Regions from separate parts of the Devosia sp. WQ 349K1 genome, predicted to be linked through region 2. Evidence: predicted binding sites of a transcription regulator. Region 2 holds the regulator's gene; each other region holds the start of a gene.
What was found. The regulator LexA, encoded in region 2, represses DNA repair genes until DNA is damaged. The targets are predictions, from matches to a motif close to TGTTCNNNNTGTGTTCNG.
Positions count from the first base shown of each region.

Region 1: JHL21_RS09775 (putative DNA modification/repair radical SAM protein) is a predicted target of LexA. The motif match lies at 2,720-2,737, and genes of this name have one in related genera.
Region 3: ruvC (crossover junction endodeoxyribonuclease RuvC) is a predicted target of LexA. The motif match lies at 2,122-2,139, and genes of this name have one in related genera.
Region 4: JHL21_RS12510 (helicase-related protein) is a predicted target of LexA. The motif match lies at 2,165-2,182, and genes of this name have one in related genera.

Region 1 is NZ_JAENGO010000004.1:183,062-188,469, reverse strand. It holds gene JHL21_RS09795 (DUF4344 domain-containing metallopeptidase) at 1-656, opposite strand, end outside; gene JHL21_RS09790 (DUF4344 domain-containing metallopeptidase) at 677-1,678, opposite strand; gene JHL21_RS09785 (DUF2200 domain-containing protein) at 1,817-2,173, opposite strand; gene JHL21_RS17720 (hypothetical protein) at 2,261-2,515, shown strand; gene JHL21_RS09775 (putative DNA modification/repair radical SAM protein) at 2,738-3,985, shown strand; gene JHL21_RS09770 (UdgX family uracil-DNA binding protein) at 3,991-5,408, shown strand, end outside.
Region 2 is NZ_JAENGO010000001.1:278,823-284,230, forward strand. It holds gene JHL21_RS01205 (ABC transporter ATP-binding protein) at 1-1,065, opposite strand, end outside; gene JHL21_RS01210 (BMP family protein) at 1,129-2,127, opposite strand; gene lexA (transcriptional repressor LexA) at 2,460-3,179, shown strand; gene JHL21_RS01220 (IlvD/Edd family dehydratase) at 3,565-5,373, opposite strand.
Region 3 is NZ_JAENGO010000004.1:78,397-83,804, forward strand. It holds gene ruvB (Holliday junction branch migration DNA helicase RuvB) at 1-618, opposite strand, end outside; gene JHL21_RS09260 (hypothetical protein) at 627-929, opposite strand; gene ruvA (Holliday junction branch migration protein RuvA) at 958-1,575, opposite strand; gene ruvC (crossover junction endodeoxyribonuclease RuvC) at 1,572-2,078, opposite strand; gene JHL21_RS09275 (GGDEF domain-containing protein) at 2,391-3,092, shown strand; gene JHL21_RS09280 (YebC/PmpR family DNA-binding transcriptional regulator) at 3,141-3,884, opposite strand; gene JHL21_RS09285 (sodium:alanine symporter family protein) at 4,004-5,408, opposite strand, start outside.
Region 4 is NZ_JAENGO010000006.1:30,104-35,511, forward strand. It holds gene JHL21_RS12510 (helicase-related protein) at 1-2,063, opposite strand, end outside; gene JHL21_RS12515 (hypothetical protein) at 2,636-4,063, opposite strand; gene rsgA (ribosome small subunit-dependent GTPase A) at 4,179-5,153, opposite strand; gene JHL21_RS12525 (hypothetical protein) at 5,218-5,361, opposite strand.

The DNA of each region.
Region 1 (5,408 bases), on a different contig from region 2:
GCACCCAGTAGAGCGAGGCGTGAGGAGCGCTCCTGCAGGGGTTGCCCGGGTTCATCTGCCGCGAGCAAAAGGAAGGTGGCGAACTGGTCTACGGCATCTTCTTCGCGGCCCGTGACGGGTAGTTCGAACAAATCGACCATGCCGTGGCCGATCTCGTGGAGCATTACGAATGCTGTTGAGCCGAGAAGAACTTCGACCTGGTCGGCCCACTTAAAGGCGTTCCGATAGGTGTCCTCTTTCTCCTGAAAGCTCTGGTTGAACCCGGTTAAGAGCTCGTAGCACATACTTATTTCTTTTAAGGCCGGGCTCCAGTACGCGTTGGATTCCCCGCAGTTCTTAAATCGGACCGGTACGTCCTGCGGCAGGGCAATCTGATCGGCAAGTGAGTCCAGCAAGCCAACGAACGCTGGCTCGTTCTGCAGCGTCGTTCGTACGAGCGCTTCTGCGCGCGTTGTCGTTTCCTCGAAGGAGACGATGAACCGGTGCTCGCCGAGTTGCTGACCGGCCGCTGCACCAGGTTCGAGAGCCTCAAGGTCAGCTTTTTCGATCAGGGTTGGCGTTTCAACATTATCTGCGGCGCCGGTGTCCTGAGCCAAGACTGCGGTTACGCCAAGGGAGAGAACCGCTGTGGCAAGAACGAGAGATGTGAGTTTCATGTGTGTCTCCTCGTTCCCGCTCAGTTCGACTTCGGGGTCATGAAAGTTTCAATCAAATAGTCCCAGCTCGCCTCATATTTGGCATAGTCCATAGGGCACAGCCGAGCGCGCATCCACGGGATGAGATTGAGATCGTCCGCTCGGTTCAGCGCTTCAACCAGTGCAGGACCTGTGAAGGCGTCTGGGTTCTGCGCGGCGTAGTCGGCGATCATGGTGAAACCGGGCATTACTGGTAAGGAGTAAGCGTCGGGATCGGAGCCAAATACCATGCAGAGCATGTCCATGCCGCGCTGTTGCGCTAAGCTGTGCTCATCGCCCCAGTAGTGGCGCGGCGCACGTTCCATCGGCAGTTCTGTCCTCATCATGCCATAGGCGGCCAAGAGGGCTAGGCGCGACGGGCGCTCCGCCAGTGCCTGATCCTCTTCATCGGAGTTGGTGACGATAAAGATTGCAAATTGATCGACCACGTCTTCTTCGCGGCCGGTGATGGGCAAGTCGAAGAGTGTCACCATTCCATGGCCGATTTCGTGCAGGAGCACGAAAAGCGTTGAGCCAATGGTGACTTGGCGGTGGTCCGCCCATGGGAAAATTGGTGCGAACTTGTTGTCCAGCGTCGAATAATCATCAAAGAACTGGGCCGCGAGTTCGTAGCACATGGTTACGGTATGGTCGTTGCGGCTCCAGTAGGCATTGGGTTCGCCGCACTCTTGGAAAATCACGGGCACGGTTTCAGGAAGGGCGATCTGGTCGGACAGCTCGTCGAGAACGCTGGCAAAAACGCCAGTTCGTTCAAGCATATTCTTGATCAGAGCGAGTTCGTTGTTTTGTGTCGGAGCGAACTCTAAGGTGAATCTATATTGGCCAAGTGCATCACCGACGACTTCCCCGGGGAGTAGTTCGAGCGGGACGCCGGCTTCTAAAGCCATGAAATCTTGGTTGGTCTCGCTTGGCTCTGCTTGCGCAAAAGCCGGATTTAGGGCCAAAGCCAACATCCCCACTGCGCCGAAACACGCAAGTCTCATACTTATTCTCCTGCCCGCAATTTGTGCTCGCTCAGTGATTTACGCTGATCGCCTAGGGCGCGGTCAAGGATGTTCTGTAAATAGTACTTACTGATTTTTGCCGGTATGCAGCGGGTTAGGCTCAAGCACGGGCTTGGATTAGCTTCGCATGATTTTACTGAGTGCTTTGCCCTTGGCCAATTCATCGACCAATTTGTCCATGAAGCGGATGTTCTGAACGGTCTCATCGTCGATGTCTTGAACGCGGACACCGCAGATCACGCCCGTTATGAGTGACTTAGCAGGATTGAGTTTTGGCGCTCGGGCAAAGAAGGCTTCAAGCGTGCGTTCATCTGCTATCGCCTCGGCCAGGCTCTGCGCATTGTGGCCGGTGAGCCAGAACAAGACCTGGTCGAGTTCCTCTTTCGAGCGTCCTTTACGCTCAATTTTTTGCAGATAGAGCACATAGATTTTGCCGAATGTGTAATTGAATAGGCGTGTGTGATCGCTATCCATGTTCTGGCTCGTTCCAGTTAAGAGTATGGTGATTCACAAAACTTGCGAGAAATTATTGACTATGCTGAAATCCCTGCGGAGGATTTCATGACGAAGAATATTTCTATTGTGGCTCTCGCGCTTATCGCGATTGTTTTCTGTTTTCCGGTATCTGACAGCTTTGCGCAAGAAGGAACGCGTTGTAACATTAAGGGCAACGTCAGCACTCGTGGCGAGAAGATCTACCACGTTCCCGGGCAGCGTTATTACGCCGAGACCCGCATTAGCGCGTCGCATGGAGAGCGCTGGTTTTGTTCCGAACAAGAAGCTCGGGCCGCAGGCTGGCGTCGATCGAAGGTGTGAAGGCGGCTATAGTTCGTGACATCGGCCGGCTGACCATTCCATTCGCGGCGGTAATGTCGTTGAGTTGTGGTTCTGACTTCGGGTGATTGATCCTGCGTCTATTTGTGGATCGACATTCTGACAGGCTGTGAAGGGGCGGGGATAAGTCCACTTCACATTCCTGCAATCCTATTTTCATCCCGCCGCTTGTCGCGCTACAAGGGCGAGAACAAAGGATGAACAATGGCTCCGCTGACTCTCAACCGTAAGCTCGCTATTCTCGCCGATGCAGCCAAGTATGATGCGTCTTGCGCGTCGAGCGGCACGGCGAAGCGCAATAGTTCGGACGGCAAGGGGATTGGCTCGACCGAGGGGAGCGGCATTTGCCATTCCTATGCACCCGATGGCCGCTGCATTAGCCTGCTCAAGCTGCTGCTGACCAATTTCTGCATCTATGATTGTGCTTATTGCATCAATCGTTCGTCCTCCAATGTTCAGCGCGCGCGGTTCTCTGTCGAAGAGGTCGTCAACCTCACGCTCGATTTTTACCGTCGCAACTATATTGAAGGCCTTTTTCTATCATCGGGGATAATTAAATCGCCGGACCATACGATGGAGGAGATGGTGCGCGTGGCCAAAGCGCTGCGCGAAGTGCACCATTTCAAGGGCTATATCCATCTTAAGGTTATCCCAAATGCCGCGCCGGAGCTGCTTATTGAAGCCGGACGGTGGGCCGATCGCCTCTCGACCAATATTGAGCTGCCGACCGACGTGGCGCTGGAAACCTTGGCCCCCGAAAAGCGACCATCGGAAATCCGTACGGCCATGGCCAATTTGCGGGGCAAATTGGATGAGGCTAAGCCCGATAAAAAGCCGCTGTTGAGCAAGGCTAAAAAGCAGAAATTCGCGCCTGCCGGGCAGTCCACGCAGATGATCGTGGGCGCAGACGGGGCCAATGACAGCGCAATCCTTACCCGCGCGGCCGGGCTTTATTCGGGCTATCGGCTGAAGCGGGTGTACTACTCTGCATTTTCGCCCATTCCCGATGCATCGTCGCGCCTGCCGCTGAAGGCACCGCCGCTGATGCGGGAACATCGGCTCTACCAGGCCGATTGGCTTATTCGGTTTTATGGATTTGATGTCCCTGAAATTGTTTCGGGTGGGGATGATCAGGGGCTGCTTGATCTTGCGATTGACCCCAAATTGGCTTGGGCCCTGAAACAGCGACAGAATTTTCCCGTGGATGTGAACCGCGCTGATCGGGAAATGTTGCTGCGCGTGCCTGGGCTTGGCGTGCGTAGCGTTGATCGCATCATCGCTTCTCGTCGGTTCCAGCGCCTGAGGCTTGAAGATGTGGCGAGGATGGCCGCGTCTATCGACAAGGTTCGACCCTTTATCGCGGCCTCTGATTGGACGCCGGGCGGGTTGACCGATGATGCAAAGCTTCGTGAGCGCCTCGCGCCGCCACCTGAGCAAATGAGCTTGTTTTAAGCGCTATGTTGGCGATCCGACTGATCAAGCCCAACGATCTTGACGAATGGCGCGGCAAGGCGCGTCGCCTGTTGGCGGCAGGCGTTGCGCCGCATGACGTTGTTTGGCGCTATGGGACAGACCAAAACGGGCTGTTCGAAGCGGGGGAGGAGCTGCTGCCGGAAGCCAATGGCCCCGTGGGATCCGTGCCGAAGGAATTTATTGAGCTGGCGCGTGGCGCGATACAGCACTCCGATCCTGCTCGGTTCGACGGGCTTTATCGATTGTTGTGGCGGCTGCAAAAAGACCGCTCTCTGGTGCATGTCGCCTCTGATCGCGACATGCTTCTGCTGACGCGGCTCGCCTCCGGGGTGAGACGAGACAGCCACAAAATGAAAGCCTTTGTGCGGTTTCGGCGGCTCGAAGACGAGAGCTGCGCCAATGGCGAACATTTTTTCTCGTGGTTTGAGCCGGAACACTTTGTGCTCGAGGCGACGGCGCCCTTTTTCGTACGCCGCTTTGCCAGCATGGATTGGGCCATTATCACACCCTCTGCCAGCGCCTTTTGGGATACGGAGACGCTCACTTTTGGGCCTGGTGGCCAAAAGAGCGATGTTCCGCAAGAGGATAGCGTCGAGGACGATTGGCGCACCTATTATCGGTCCATTTTCAATCCGGCGCGGTTGAAGGTGTCGATGATGAAATCGGAGATGCCGGTCAAATATTGGAAGAACCTGCCTGAGGCCGAAGAGATTGGAAGCCTCATCCGTGATGCCAAGGCAATGGAATTGCAGATGATTGCGCAGGCAAGCTCGCAACCGCCAGCGCGCCATATGCGGATGCAGGACCGCGTTGTGGCATCGCAGCCGGTAGATATTGAAATCCTCGCCGACGCGCGGGAGGCAATTCATTCTTGTAAAAACTGTCCGCTTCACGAATTCGCCACCCAGCCCGTGTTTGGCGAAGGTCCGGAAAACGCAGAGTTTTTGTTTATCGGGGAACAGCCCGGCGACAGCGAGGACCTGGCGGGAAAGCCCTTCATTGGGCCTGCGGGGCAAGTGTTTGATGAGGTTTTGGGTCGGGTCGGGATCGACCGAAAAAAGATCTATGTGACCAATGCGGTCAAACATTTCAAATTTGAACCGCGGGGCAAGCGCCGGATCCACCAAAGGCCTAACGCTGGCGAAGTTCAAGCGTGTCGGTTCTGGCTCGATATGGAGATTGCTATGGTGAAGCCCAAAGTAATCGTGGCCTTGGGCGCGACAGCGGCCGAGAGCTTGCTCGGTCGGCGCGGCGTTTCTATTGCCGAGAGCCGCGGGAAGCCGTTCGCATTGGACAATGGTGCGCTCCTTTTTGTGACCAATCACCCCTCCTATCTCCTAAGGCTGCCGGACCCTGCAGTGCGGCAGGAGGAAATGGAAAAGTTCCAATCGGATCTGACACT
Region 2 (5,408 bases):
GCCAACGACGCCGTCATGCTGACGATCTTCCGGCATGCGCGCCACACCAGCCTGAACCAGCGCACGCGGGTCCGCCTTGGTCAGCGCTTCGCCATAAAGGCGCACTTCGCCAGCGTCCGGAACAGCAAGCCCCGAGATCAGTGCGGCAATGCCCGATTGGCCATTGCCCGACACACCGGCCAGACCGATGATTTCGCCAGCCTTGAGTTCAAAGCTGACATTGCGCAGTGATTGACGGGTCGAGCCCTGCTTAAGCGACACATTGGCAAAGCTCATCAGCGGCTCGCGCGGCGTTGCGGGCGTACGCTTCACTTCCGCCACAGCCTTGCCCACCATCAGGTCGGCAATATCGCGACGATCAGAATTTGCAGTGACGAGCTCACCGGCCTTGCGGCCGCCCCGCAGAACCAGAATACGGCTCGATACGGAGAGCACTTCACCCAGCTTGTGAGAGATAAAAATAACGCCCAGCCCATTCGCAGCCAAGCGGCGCAGAACGGTGAAGAGCCCTTCGGACTCTTGTGGGGTCAGAACCGCGGTGGGTTCATCCAGAATAAGCACGCGGACATTGCGATAGAGCGCCTTCAAGATTTCAACGCGCTGCTTTTCGCCCACGGTGAGGCTGGCGACAGGACGATCAAGGTCCACATCAAGCCCACTCTCCGCAATAATGGCTTCCACCTTCTTGCGCGCCGTAGATTTGCCCCCAAGCGCAAACATGCCCTCGGTGCCAAGACGAATATTGTCGAGCCCGCCGAGGTTTTCCGCCAGCGTAAAATGCTGGTGGACCATGCCAATTCCGGCCTTCAACGCCGCGCCAGGCGAACCGGCAGGCAAAATTTGAAGGCCAGCCTCGCTCGCAACACGAACCACACCCTCATCCTGCACATAGTGCCCGAAGAGAATGTTCATCAATGTCGTTTTGCCGGCGCCGTTTTCCCCCAGAAGGGCTAGGATTTCGCCCCGCTTGAGACTGAGATTAATCCCGTCATTCGCGGTGAGTTTGCCAAAGCGCTTGGTGATACCCTCAAGTGAGAGCACCACATCCCCCTGTTGGTCGGTCATTGCCGCCCCCAAAAAATAGAATAGGCCGGGCGTGGGAAAACCCACACCCGGCCAGAAAAAGGATTACATGCTGGAGCTTGGTTCAGCGTCGTTGATGTCGACCTTGAAAGTACCAGCAAGGATTTCAGCTTCCTTGGCCTTAGCGGCAGCAACTGCGTCCGCACCAGCAAGCGCTTCATCATAAACTGCGCTCGAACCACCGTGCTCGAGGAAGGCATAAATGCCGTAATCCGAAGCGGTGAAACTGCCAGCCTTAATGTCGGCAATTGCCTTGTTGATCATTGGCTCGCCGTGCCACAGCGCCGACGCCAGAATGGTGCCTGGGTAATCCGCTGCGGTGTCGATCACGTTGCCGATGGCCAGAACGCCGCGTTCCTTGGCAGCGTCAGACACGCCAAAACGCTCTGCGTACAGAATGTCCGCGCCCGCATCGATCATAGCGAATGCCGATTCCTTGGCCTTCGGAGGATCGTACCAGGAGTTGATGAAGCTCACCGAGAACTTCACCTCTGGGTTGACCGAGAGCGCGCCCTGCATAAAGGCGTTCATCAGACGGTTCACTTCTGGAATAGCGTAACCACCGATCATACCGATCTTATTGGTTTCGGTCTTCATGCCCGCAACCATGCCGGTCAAATAGCTTGGTTCTTGGATGAAATTGTCGAAGGTGGCGAAGTTTGGTTCAACTGGCTGGAGCGAGGACCCCATCAGGTACATCACTTCTGGGTATTCTTCAGCAACGGCACGCGCTGGCTGTTCAACACCGAAGGCTTCACCGATCACCAGCTTAGCGCCCTGTTCCGAATATTCGCGCATGACGCGTTCATAGTCGGTGTTCGACACGTTTTCCGAATACACATATTCGATCTCGCCGCGTTCCTGCGCTGCGATCAGCGCGAGGTGGAGGCGCGATGCCCACTGCTGCTCAACCGGAACGGTCCACACAGCTGCAATCTTGGTCACATCCTGCGCCAATACCGACCCGGTCAGCGACAGAGCTGCGACGCCGAGTGCGGCCGCCGAAAGAAAGGCGCGTCGACCGAATTTCGTTAGAGCGGTCATTTTAACCCCCAATGAGTGTGCAAAAAACGAACAAAAATCTCTCTTGCCTATCTAGCGAGCGAAGACGCTTGGTTGGCAAGTTGAAAATTAAGGTTTTTTAAATCTGTTCCGTCTTGCTGACGAGTCGCATTTGCTCCTCAACGCCGCACTGTGCCTGTGACCCGTTTACGCATGTTTGGGTCCCGGGCTTGGACCGGCCAAAACCACCCATCTATGCATGCGCATATTACAGTCGTTTGGCAGTGCTGACAGGAACATGGCAACACTTGCAGAACATTTGAGGAACACATATAGTCGTTCCGTCTATGTTCCGATTCTGGGGTCTGGGGCCGATGCTGACGAAAAAACAACACGAATTGCTGATGTTCATCCATGAGCGGATGAAGGAGAGCGGTATTCCTCCGTCATTCGACGAGATGAAGGATGCGCTTGATCTGGCGTCCAAATCCGGCATTCACCGTCTCATCACGGCCCTCGAAGAGCGCGGCTTTATCCGCCGCCTTCCCAATCGCGCCCGTGCGCTCGAAGTGGTGAAGCTCCCGGATTCGATGAACCCGACCTTGGGTGGCCGTAAATCAAAGTTCGAGCCCAGCGTCATTGAAGGCACTCTCGGCAAGGTTGCCGCGCCCCCAGCGCGTGCTCTTCCATCCGCCGCTGACGATTATGCTCGCCCCATCTCCATTCCGGTTATGGGCCGCATTGCAGCAGGCACGCCCATTGAAGCGATCCAGACCCACTCGCACACCATCGCTGTACCGCCAGAAATGCTCGGCTCAGGCGAACACTACGCATTGGAAGTGCGTGGGGATTCGATGATCGACGCAGGCATTTTTGATGGCGACACCGTCCTCATCAAAAAGCAGGATACGGCCTCGAACGGCGAAATCATCGTCGCCCTTGTCGACGATGAGGAAGCGACGCTTAAGCGTCTGCGCCGCAAGGGCGATACGGTCGCTCTGGAAGCGGCCAACCCGGCCTATGAAACCCGCATTTTCCCGCCCGATCGGGTCCGGGTTCAGGGCCGCTTGGTCGGCCTGATGCGGAAATACTGAATTGGCGGAGGGGCAAGTTGAAAAACTCTGCCCCTTTGTTCTGCGCGGCGTTGGTTCTTGTAACACGCCTCCACGATACTCCCCGCGCCCCGGAGTGGCGTATATTCTTCCAACGCCCGCTCGCCGACCTTCGACATCACAGGCGCTGAGCCAGTACACGCGCAAAGCCGAGCATTGCGCTCACGGCTAAGCCCGAGCGCCGCCTCCATTTTCATATATCCCCGCTCTAAAGGACGCGCCCCTTCGCGCCCTAAAAGGCCATGTCCGCGCCAAAGCTGACGCCCATAAGTGCCAGCCAAAAGCCACAGATAGGCCAATCGCGGCCACGCTGGCTGGACGCATAAAAAGGCCCGCTTTCGCGGGCCCTTTCTCACGCATATCGCGCTTAGTGATTGTCGCGTGGCAGACCTTCGGTCTGGGCAATGCGCTGGTATTTGTCGGCACCACGCAGAATGGCGCCGTCGCCCAATTGGCCGACCAGGCCGCGCTGGATTTCCTGCCAAGGGGTCTGATGCTTGGGGAATTTGTATCCGCCCTCTGCATTCAGATCCAAACGGCGGGCGGCGATTTCCTCGTCCGAGATGAGAATGTCCGCTTCACCCTTATTGAGGTCGATCCGCACCCGGTCGCCCGTCCGCAGGATCGCGAGGTTGCCACCAGCCGCCGCTTCAGGCGACGCGTTGAGGATCGAAGGCGAACCCGACGTGCCCGACTGACGACCATCACCGATACAAGCAAGGGACGAAATGCCCTTCTTAATCAGATAGCTAGGCGGACGCATGTTCACCACTTCCGCAGCGCCTGGATAGCCGATTGGCCCCGCGCCGCGCATGAACAGCAGCGTATGTTCATCAATAGCAAGCGAGGGATCGTCGATCCGGTGGTGATAGTCTTCAGGACCATCAAACACCACCGCCTTGCCCTCAAACATGCCCGGATGCTGCGGATCGGAGAGATAGCGCTCGCGGAACTCGGGGCTGATCACCGAGGTCTTCATAATGGCGCTGTCGAAGAGATTGCCACGTAGCACGAGGAAGCCCGCTTCCGACTTCATCGGATTGTCGAAATGACGGATGACCTTGTCGTCCTCAATCGGACGATTTCGGCAGTTTTCGCCAATCGACTTGCCGTTCACGGTTGGGGCGTTCTCGTGGATAAGCTTCTGTTTCATAAGCTCATTCACCACCGCAGGCACACCGCCCGCGTGGTAATAGTCCTCACCGAGATATTCACCCGCTGGCTGCAAGTTCACCAAGAGCGGCACCTTGTGCCCATGCTCCTGCCACTCGTCGATATTGAGGTCGACACCAATATGCTTGGCAATCGCATTGATATGGATTGGCGCATTGGTCGAGCCGCCGATGGCCGAATTGACCACGATAGCGTTGAGGAAGTTTTCCTTGGTCAGAATGTCGGATGGCTTGAGGTCTTCACGCACCATCTCCACCGCACGCTTGCCAGTGCGATAGGCCATTTCCTGACGGTCACGATACGGCGCTGGAATCGCTGCAGAACCCGGCAGCTGCATGCCAAGAGCTTCAGCCAGCGAGTTCATCGTTGTCGCTGTGCCCATGGTGTTGCAATAGCCAGTCGACGGGGCCGAAGACGCAACCAATTCAATGAACTTTGGATAATCGATTTCGCCAGCGGCGAGCAGTTGGCGGGCCTTCCAGACGATGGTGCCAGAGCCAGTGCGTTCGCCCTTATGCCAGCCGTTCAACATTGGGCCAACCGAGAGCGCAATCGCCGGAATATTGACCGTCGCCGCACCCATCAGCATAGCGGGTGTGGTCTTGTCGCAACCAATGGTCAGCACCACGCCGTCCAGCGGATAGCCGTAGAGCACTTCCACGAGGCCCAAATAGGCCAGGTTACGGTCAAGACCTGCTGTCGGGCGCTTACCGGTTTCCTGTATCGGGTGAACCGGGAACTCAATGGCGATACCGCCTGCTTCGCGAATACCTTCGCGCAGACGCTCAGCCAGAACGATATGGTGACGGTTACAAGGGCTTAGGTCGGAGCCGGTCTGCGCAATGCCGATAATCGGCTTATCGGACTGCAGCTCTTCGCGCGACACACCATAGTTCATATAGCGCTCAAGATAGAGCGCGGTCATGTCTGGATTGTCGGGATTATCGAACCACGCACGCGAGCGCAGCTTCCGGCCGCCATTGCCGCTGTTATCTACCGTCATAGATCAATTCCTTGGTTCTCCGCCCTGCGGAGCAC
Region 3 (5,408 bases), on a different contig from region 2:
CATGGCGCCATCGGGCGACATTGGCATGCCGAGAAGGCGCGCCCCACGCGTGACGATTTTGACCAGCTCTTCAGGCGTATAGAAATTGAGACGAACCGGTATGCCGAAACGATCGCGTAGTGGCGTGGTGAGTAGGCCCGCACGTGTGGTTGCACCAACCAGCGTGAACTTGGCCAGATCGATACGAACCGAACGCGCCGCAGGCCCTTCCCCGATGATCAGATCGAGCTGGAAGTCTTCCATAGCGGGATAGAGAACTTCTTCGATGGCGGGATTGAGACGATGGATTTCGTCGATGAAAAGCACGTCGCGCTCTTCAAGATTGGTCAGCAGCGCCGCAAGATCCCCCGCCTTGGCGATCACCGGGCCCGAGGTCGCGCGAAAACCCACGCCCAATTCCTTGGAAATAATCTGCGCGAGCGTCGTTTTGCCGAGGCCGGGCGGGCCAACAAACAAAACGTGGTCCAGCGCCGAACCGCGCTGTTTTGCGGCCTGAATGAACACTTCCAGATTGGCGCGCGCCGCCGCCTGTCCGACGAAGTCAGAAAAGCCTGACGGGCGCAACGACACATCGAGATTTTCGTCGCGACCGGTGGAAGGGTTGGTAATTGAGGGCACGCGCAAGCTTACTTTATGTTGCGGACCGGAACACAGGACGACCTTGTCGCCTGCTTGTTCTTGAGGTCCGGATTGGATCTTGTATTGCGAAAATGCAATTTCGTTAGGTAGTCAAGTCGCGCTTCGCACGACCAGCGCGGCAAGGGGTTATTCAAATCGTGGAAATAATAGGGCTTTGACGTCCCATCCGCTTCCACAAACCAAATCGCCACAGCGACAGCTTCATTTTGGTCGGCCTGGGCCGCCGTTACAGAGCTCGCCGCGCCGAGCATAACCAGTGCCACACATGCAGACTGAAGTTTCGTTGCCAAAATCACTCTCCCCCAATTTGAAGAGAGCTTAACTGCTGAGCTCGCGAAGTCCCAGACGAATAAGCTTTTCGGTTGCGGTATCGTCGCCTTCCTTTTGCACCACGCGCGCCACGGCAGCAGACGCCTGCTGGCTGGAATAGCCCAAATTGGTCAGCGCCGACACGGCATCGGAAATATTGGTTGCGGCAACGCCCTCGCCAAGCGCGGCCTGCAAGCCCAGAGTGCCAGCATCGACAGCGCCAATGGCTGGAACCTTGCCCTTAAGTTCGGTCACAACACGCAGAGCCAGTTTGGGGCCCACACCATTGGCGCGCCCGATCATGGCCTTATCTTGCAGAGCCACAGCGCTCGAGAGTTCAGACGGCGTGAGGATTGACAGAATGGCCAAGGCCACGCGTGCACCCACGCCCTGCACTGAGGTGAGAAGATTGAACCAGCTCTTTTCGGCTTCGGTGGCAAAGCCATAAAGCCGGATCATGTCCTCGCGCACGATGGTCTCGATAAAGACCACACCAGCTTGGCCAACACTGGGTAATGACTGCAGCGTGCGGCCCGAACAGAACACTTGGTAGCAGACGCCACCGCAATCGATCAGGGCGTAATCATCACCAAAACTATCGACCAGACCTTTAAGCTTGCCGATCATGCATAGGCTCCCATGCGCATCGCTGAAACACGGTGATGGGCATGGCAAATCGCAATCGCCAAAGCGTCGGCTGCGTCCGCGCCCTTAAAAACAGCTGTCGGCATCAGTGTTTTGACCATGAGGCCAATCTGCGCCTTATCCGCGTGGCCCGTGCCGACAACGGATTTCTTGATGAGATTGGCGGCATATTCTGCCACGGGCAGACCGCGCAAAGCAGGCGTCACCAAAACAACGCCGCGCGCTTGGCCAAGGATAAGCGCTGAGCGAGCGCCCGCACTCACGAATGTCTCTTCCACTGCGGCTTCATCAGGCTGATGAGCGTCCAAAACGCCATTTAGCCCTTCGGACAAAAATGCCAGCCGCGAGGCCAGTTCGCCTGTTGTCGGAGGGGTAATCGTACCACCAGCGACAAAGCGCAACCGATTATCCTGCGCCTCGATAACGCCCCAGCCACAACGGCGGATGCCAGGGTCGATGCCGATGATTCGAACGGGAGTGCTCATGGATTACCTTGTAGTCAGCTTCGCGCAGCCTACCAAGGCCAAAGTGAACAAATTGGCAACAAACGATATACCAGTGGATGAATAAAGCTTTAACAATTCGGGCAAGCATTAATTGAGAAAGCCTCGCCTAGCGTCACGCGCATGCTTTTGGGGGCAAACGGCATGGACACGCAGCGCGTTACCAACTGGCGACTTTCAGCTATTTTATATGCACGACAACGCTTCAAACGCGTTGCAAGCCACAGGAAAGCGGGGCCATTTCATAGCTGGTCGAGCGTAACCCGTTGGAGCATTTTCGGCCCGGTTTGCTGCGTGGTCGTTTCGTGGATTGTGGTGGCTGTGTTCTTCTCGAGCGCAGAGCTCACATCCGATCTTTCGATCCGCCTGTTTGGCGCGGCGACCCTCTCCCCGCTGCTGGTCGGTCTGCCCTTATTCTACTTGTTCACAATGCGAATGCGCCAGCTGGCGGTCGAAAACCTTCGACTGGCGCGCTTGGCCAATACCGATAGCCTCACCGGCTGCCTGAACCGAGGTGCGTTCACGGAGCTAACGCAGGAGTTTCTCAGTGACCGCGAAGGCACGCCCAGTGGTGCCCTTCTCGTTATTGACGCAGATAATTTTAAAGCGATCAACGATGCCCATGGTCATGATCAGGGGGACATTGCCCTGACCCTCATTGCGGCGACGCTGCGCCGTATTGTGCGCACCGGCGCGCTGGTCGGGCGGTTGGGCGGCGAGGAATTTGGCGTTTACTTACCGGGCGCCAATCGCATGAGCGCCTTTCTGGTGGCAGAACGCATTCGCCGCGGCATCCGCAGGGCGAGCTTTTCACCGCGAGGCGTGCCCTATCCGCTCAGCGTGAGTATTGGGGGCGCAAGTTTCGCCGCACCAATCAGTTTTTCAGAACTGTTCCGCTGTGCTGATCAGGGGCTCTATGCGGCCAAAAAGGCCGGGCGCAATATGGTGGAAGTAGCGGCCGTTTCTTTGCCCCCGGCCCCTGTGCGCCGCGCATAAAAAAATCCCCGCGCGAGGCGGGGATTTCAAACTCGAAATGCTGCTCAATTAGACGAGCTTGGCAGCGTCTTCTTCGCTCATGTCAAAGTTAGAGTAGACGTTCTGAACGTCGTCATCTTCTTCGAGGGTCGCGATCAGCTTCATCAGGGTTGCACCCTTTTCAGCGTCAATCGGCGTACGGTTCTGAGGCTTCCAGACGGCCTTGACCGATTCAGCTTCGCCCAACACCTGCTCAAGCGCGGCCGAGACTTCGGCCATGCCTTCAAAGCTGGTGTAGATGTAGTGGCCTTCGTCGTCGCTCTCAACGTCATCGGCACCGGCCTCAATCGCCGCTTCCATGACCTTGTCTTCCGAACCGACTGCAGCCGGGTAGGTGATTTCGCCAACGCGATCGAACATGAAGCCGACCGAACCGGTTTCACCCAAGGCGCCACCGTTCTTGGAGAAGTACGAACGAACGTTCGAGGCCGTGCGGTTGCGGTTGTCAGTCAGCGCTTCAACGATGACGGCAACACCACCCGGGCCGTAGCCTTCATAGCGGATTTCGTCATAGTTCTCAGCGTCGCCACCGGACGCCTTTTTCACTGCGCGTTCGATATTGTCTTTTGGCATCGACTGCGAGCGCGCATTGGTGATGGCCAAACGCAGACGTGGGTTAAACGCTGGGTCAGGCTGACCCATCTTGGCCGCCACGGTGATTTCGCGGGCGAGCTTCGAAAAGATCTTAGAGCGAATAGCATCGCTCTTGCCCTTGCGGTGCATAATGTTCTTGGCGTGGGAATGGCCAGCCATTCGTTACCTCGGCGAGAATTTGTAAAATCGGGCTGCTTATAGGGCCCGCGAGGGCAAAAATAAAGCGCCCGCCCCCGGTGTCACGGCAGCGAGCGCAGGTTTTTTAGGCCAAAAACAGTTTAGCCGGGGTCCTGCCTGTTCCAGATCGAATGATCGATCTTGCCATCGAGCTCAGGATAATCCGAGGCCTGGAAGGTTGGCACCTTCCCCGCCTTACGCTGATCAACATAGTCCTTGGTCAGTTTTGCAACCGTGCCGGAGAGCAGAACAATGGCGATCAAATTGATCGTCGCCATCAGCCCCATGGACGCGTCGGCCGCATTAAAGACCGTCGCCACGGTTTCAACAGAGCCCCAGATCACCATGCCCATAGCGGCCAAGCGCAGAACTGTAAGCGCAGGGAAATTGCCCAGCTTGAGGAAGGTCATGGCATTTTCGGCATAGGTGTAATTGCCGATGATGGAGGTGAAGGCGAAAAAGAAGATCGCAATGGCGATAAAGGCATTGCCGAACCCACCGATGTGAACAGTCATGGCGGCCTGGGTCAGCGGAGTGCCAGTCAACTCGCTGCCCGGAACCATAACCCCGGAAAGCAGAATAAGCAGCGCAGTTGCAGTACACACCAGAATGGTATCGATGAATACGCCCAGCGCCTGCACGAAGCCCTGCGATGAAGGGTGGTGTGGGTCAGGCGTTGCAACTGCGGCGATATTGGGCGCAGAGCCCATGCCGGCCTCGTTGGAAAAAAGACCACGCTTCACACCGTTGAGCATCGCGCCCGCGATCCCGCCACCAGCAGCTTCAAGACCGAACGCGCTGCGGACAATGAGGCCGAGCATGTCTGGCACCTCGGTGATGTGCATGGCCACGACCCAAAGCGCAACCAGAAGGTAGATACCGGCCATGATCGGCACGACCACTTGCGACACATAAGCGACGCCGCGAATACCGCCGAAAATCACGATGCCGGTCAGCACAGCCAGAGCAATGCCGACCCAGAGCTTATCGAAGCCGAATGCGCCCGCGGCAGCATCGGCGATTGAGTTGGCTTGAACGGCATTAAAGACCAGACCAAAGGCGAGGATCAGGCAGACCGAAAACAGAGCACCGGCCCACGGAGCTTTGAGGCCACGCGCGATATAAAACGCGGGCCCACCGCGATAATCGCCGTTTTGGTTTTTGATTTTATAGAGCTGAGCGAGCGTCGATTCAGAATAGGCCGTGGCCATGCCGAGGAGCGCAACCACCCACATCCAAAAGATAGCGCCGGGACCGCCAAGATAAAGAGCCACCGCGACACCGGCGAGGTTCCCCGTGCCAACACGGGATGCCAGTGAGGTGCAGAGCGCCTGAAAGGGTGTGATCCCGGCTTTGTCGTTGGCCTTTGAACCGACAACCGCTCGAAACATCTCACCGAAATGGAGAAACTGCACGAACCGGAGGCGGATCGTGAAGAATAAACCAACGGCAATAAGGCCATAAACGAGGACATAGCCCCAGAATATGTCGTTCAGAAAATTGATG
Region 4 (5,408 bases), on a different contig from region 2:
GCCAGCTCGCGAGGCGCGGGCTTGAGCGATAGCGGCAGGTAGATGTGGTAAGCACCAAATTTGATGCCCAGCTTACGCAGCTTGCCGCGCTCGTCCTGATCCAGACCCTTTACATCGTCGGCCATAGCCGCGCGTGGCATGACGCCAAGGTTTTCGAACAGGCGATAGGCGATGCCGCGAGCGGTGCCTTCGACGTCGGCCGGCGCTTCCAGGCTCATCACCTGCTCAAGCACGGTGTTGATGTGGTGGCGGAGCCAGAGCGACAGACGATCCTGCACGCGGTCCAAATCAGGACCGGTCAGGCTTTCGTCAGCCAGAGTGATGATACGCGGACGATAGAGGCTATCGCCTTCTGCTAGTTCCGCCACAACTTCACCGCGCCAGCGCAGACGGCCATCGGTCGTCAGCACAAATTCTTCGTTCGGCGCACCCGCGAGCCGGTCGGCTCGGTGGTGAATCTCCGGCGCGACCACAGACTCGGCCGCGGTACGAACGCCCTTGGCGTCAGTGTCGCCTTCTGTTCGGGCAAGGGTGAAGCGGAAGCCTTCGAGCGTGCCGATGAGGTGGCCTTCCAGCCGCACTTCGCCACGTTCATTGATCTCGGGAGATACCATACGTTTGTCTTTCAGATGGCGGAGCAGTACGCTGGTGCGCCTGTCGACGAACCTCTGTGTGAGCCGTTCATGTAGAGCGTCACTCAGTCGATCCTCTATGTCTCGCGTCTTTTCGCGCCAATGAATTGGGTCTTCAAGCCAGTTTTTACGATTTGCGACAAAGGTCCAAGTCCGGATTTGCTTAATCCGGTTGCTCAGAGTGTCAATGTCGCCCTCTGCATTGTCGCAAAAGCGCACCTGCTCGGCAATCCAGTCTGCGTTGACAGAACCTTTTCGCCTTAAGTCCGAGTAAATGCGCGTTACGATCTCACCATGCGCAGCAGGTGAGATGCCCTGATAATCAGGTATCTGACAACATTCCCAGAGGAGTTTGACGCTATTCTGGCCTTTTACGAGGCTTGCCGCCTCATTTCTGGCCAGAAATTCTAGTGCCAATTGGTCTGTAGCCACAGGAACTCTGGTTAAAGTTCTGTCGCTAGGCGCTTTTTCTAGTGATGCATGCAGACGCTCTAGAGATGAAAAATCTAGCGCGCTGTTGCGCCATTGCACCACTTTTATCGGCTCGAAGTCGTGTGTTTCGAGCGCAATAACCAATTCTTCGTCGAATCCCTCGGTCCCACCGGTCACGCCAAACGTGCCGTCACGCTTGTGACGACCGGCGCGACCCGCGATTTGCCCGAGCTCGGAAGGCGTCAATGGACGGCTCTGCCGCCCATCAAATTTGCTATCGTCGGCAAAAGCGACGTGCCCAATATCCAAATTGAGCCCCATGCCGATGGCGTCAGTCGCCACGAGGAAATCCACATCCCCGTTTTGATAGAGCTCCACCTGTGCATTGCGCGTGCGGGGCGAGAGAGCCCCCATCACCACCGCCGCACCACCGCGTTCGCGGCGCATCAATTCGGCAATGGCGTAAACCTGCCGCGCCGAAAACGCGACAATGGCCGAACGCGCTGGCAAGCGGCTCATCTTCTTTGAGCCCGAATATGTCAGCTGCGAAAAGCGCGGACGCTCGATAATCTCGACATGCGGAACGAGCTTGTAGATCACCCCGGCCATGGTCAGCGACCCCAGCAGCAAGGTTTCCTGCAAGCCGCGCGTGTGCAAAATGCGGTCGGTGAACACATGCCCGCGGTCAAAGTCGATCGCGGTTTGGATTTCGTCGATACACACGCAATCGACGTGAATATCGGTGGGCATGGCTTCAACCGTCGCCACCCAATAGCGCGGCTTTTCCGGCACGATGCGTTCTTCGCCCGTTACCAGCGCCACCGCCTGCACGCCCACACGCTCGACCACGCGCTGATAGACCTCGCGCGCCAGCAAGCGCAGCGGCAGACCAATCACCCCGGTGGGATGGGCCAACATGCGTTCGATGGCGAAGTAGGTCTTGCCAGTGTTTGTTGGGCCAAGGATTGCCTTGACCGGGGCGTTAGGACGGAAACTCATTAGGGCCTATGTAGTCCGTCCTTGCGGCAGTTGCGAGTACCTTCCGCACGCGTCTCGGAAAAGCACACTGTCTTCCCTGTGATCGCTGGCATTTTAACGCTCAGAACAAAGTTGGAACGAAGCAGAACCGAATCGACGCCAACGCATAAATCCGCTTTTGTTCACGGCTATATATAGCGGCTTTATCCCCACAACACACAAGCGCCTGTCCACAGCGCCCCTCAATCTCCCCGCAATCCCCAAAACCCGTTCAGCTTGGTGAAATCTTCGTTAATCTTTGGGGTTTGGTAAGACTTCTGACCAAGAGGTAAACTGCACAGTCGCCAAACTATTTTAGCCCTTCACACCGTCAAGCGAGGGATTGCAGGCGTCTCAGGTTTGAAATTGATAAAACAGCCCATTGACGTTCCAAAACGGGACGCCTCTCCACAGCCCCCCCCACCAACACCGCTCGTCCTCCGTCCCCTTCACCTCTCCCTTTGGGGCTTCGGAGCGTGAAGGGATCGGTCCAGTGGACCGATCCCAGCGGAGAAGGCCGTGAGAGCTATGCTCGAATGGCTTGGTCGACGCCGTCACTGCGACGGGCTGAAAAGCCGTCGTATGAGTTCAAATATGCCAATCCCGAATCCAAACAGCAGCGGAAAAGCGATGATGCGGTAGGATACCAGGGATACAAATAGCAGGAGCATTAGCGTCACTAGACGGCGAGAGGTGATCCACCCTACCGGCCAAACATCCATGTCCCTCTGCAAACGAAAACGGAAAAGATCTGGATCAATGCCCTGCTCAGCAGCGATACGATCTGCGTGCTGTAATGAATACTGCCTCGCGTGCTGTGCCTTCACCCGCAAAACAAACCAGCAACCAAGGATTGCAATGATGCACACAAAGGGCGTTAGTAGAAACGCGAACGCCACTTGAGAATTGTAGTAAAACCGCTCTGCTGGCCGGATAAACCAATATAAGAACTCTTGAGCACTGCCGCCATTGGCGAGCTCATGATACTTTCGAACTTCTCCAATAATAAAATTGTATAAATCCGCACTACTCTCGTCGCGCAGATAAACATTTTGAACGCTCATCAACCATAGGCCAGCCAAAATGAGCAGCGACATCAGTAGGAAGTAATTGAAGAACTCAGAGAACGCTGAAAAGCCAAAACGGGTATCGGCCTCATCCGCCTTCATGTGAACAGCAGCGAACTGAACGACGCTCTTCGATCCGTCGGCGTTCTGAACCGATAGATTAGTCACAAAGTGCATGTAGTAGATTGTACAGATCGTGACAGAGATCACGATAGCAGGCACCAGCCCCGCAAGCACGACGTACCCGACGAAGCCAAATATTAACAAGGGCCAGAGCGAAACTTTGGTCCCAGAAAACAGCGCTGCGACCGACCAATCATATTCCATCGAAGGGTCTGACAACAGGGCTGTCACGCCAGCAGGATCAAGCAGTGGAACCGCAACCACGGACCACCAATCGCTCAGCATCAGCGTCATCACCATCGCGAAGATTAGGAAAAATAAAAACCTATTCTTGGAAGCATGCTGCTCCCAAAGGCGCCGGACATGTGCGTACTGAACGGCATCAAGATTGCCGTCACGTAGTATGCCATTGGCACAGAGCTTATAAAGCGTGCTGTCGAACGCGCTAACAGTACAAAGTCCGAAGTAGACGATAGCCGGGGCGATAACAACGCCGAATAACGACCAGTTTACCGCGCTAAAGTACCCTACTTCCTTGGCAGAAACAGGGTTCCCTGCCCCATCAAAGACGTTTCGTCCATTTACGAGACGGCCGTCAAATTGAACCCAGCCCACCCCAAGTGAAAAAGCACAAGCAAGCAAGAAAGTGCCGATCACAATGAACCATATTAGAATATAGCTCCGAGACTCAACAACCTTACCAACAGAACGATCTACGGACAGCGCAATCGCCCTAATAAAACCTATCTTTGCAACTTTATTCGTCGCAGCAACATTCTCATCCCGACCCATAACACCCCCTCCATTCCCGATGGAACGGTAAGAAATATTGCATAGAGGGTCAATTCTGTGCGTACAGGGTGCAAACGGCCAATAGCTTCTCAATGTCGTGAGAAACTAGCCCCACTTACCCCCGGCTTTCAGCCTGCAGTTTCTTCCACCGCTCAAGGCGCTCTGGATCAAGCTCGCCAGTGGCAACAGCCGCCCGCACGGCGCATCCGGGCTCATGGTCATGGCTGCAGTTGCGGAATTTGCAAGAGGGCGCGAGTTCGGTGATCTCGGCAAAGAGCGTATCGAGGCCCTGCGCCACATCCTTGAGGTGCAAGCTCCGGACGCCCGGCGTGTCGATCACCCAACCACCGCCTGCCATGGCATGGAGCGATCGCGAGGTCGTCGTGTGGCGGCCTTTATCATCGCCCTGCCGGACGGCGCCGGTTAGCTGGGGGTGTCCCCCGTCAGAACCAACAAGGGTATTCACGAGAGTAGACTTGCCCACCCCCGATGAACCAACGAGCGCAACAGTAGCGCCCGGTCCGCACCAGGGCCGCAGCTTGGCCGCGGCGTCTTCTTCGCGCGCATTGAGCGAGATGACAGCTAGGCCGCGCTGTAGCGCCGAGGCTTGCTGCTCCAATGCCCCAACATCCTCTGCCAGATCGGCCTTGGTCAGCACGACGACAGGTTCTGCGCCCGCCTCATTGGCAAAAGCCAAATAGCGTTCGAGACGCGCGAGGTTAAAGTCAGCATTGCACGAGGCAACGATGAGCAGCGTGTCGACATTGGCCGCCACCAGCTGCATCGGCTTACGCCCTTCAGCGCTGCGCTCCAGCACGGTTTTGCGATCGAGCCTGCGCACGAGGAGAGAGGTAATGGGCTCGGCCAACACCCAATCCCCCACCGCAAAATCACCAGTATTGGTGTGCGGCGGCAGCTCAAGCTGGATCTGACCGGCGTCTGACAGTCCCGTCAATCGCCGGCGATGCACGCCATCGATCCGCAATGGCACAAGGTCATGCTCATCGCCCGCGAGCTGATCTTGGAAAAACGCTGACCAGCCCAAGTGGTTCAAGACCTCAGCTCCATCGTTTTCGATCTGGCTCATCATTGCCCCATCCAACGGCAAAACAGCACCAAAACAGCGCACATACTGATTTCGACGCCCTTCACTCTCAAGCGGACGCTTCGTCAGAAGCCACCGTCTCGTCGGCCTCGACCACTGGCTTGAGCTTGGCTTGCGCCTTTTCAGCCTTCTTAAGCGATTTGAGCCGGTCGCGTTCTTGACGTTCGAAATTGTAGTTTGGAGTGCGGGCCATGGGTCCTCGTCTAATATGAACCCAAGTTCCTGATCCTTTTTGCCTTC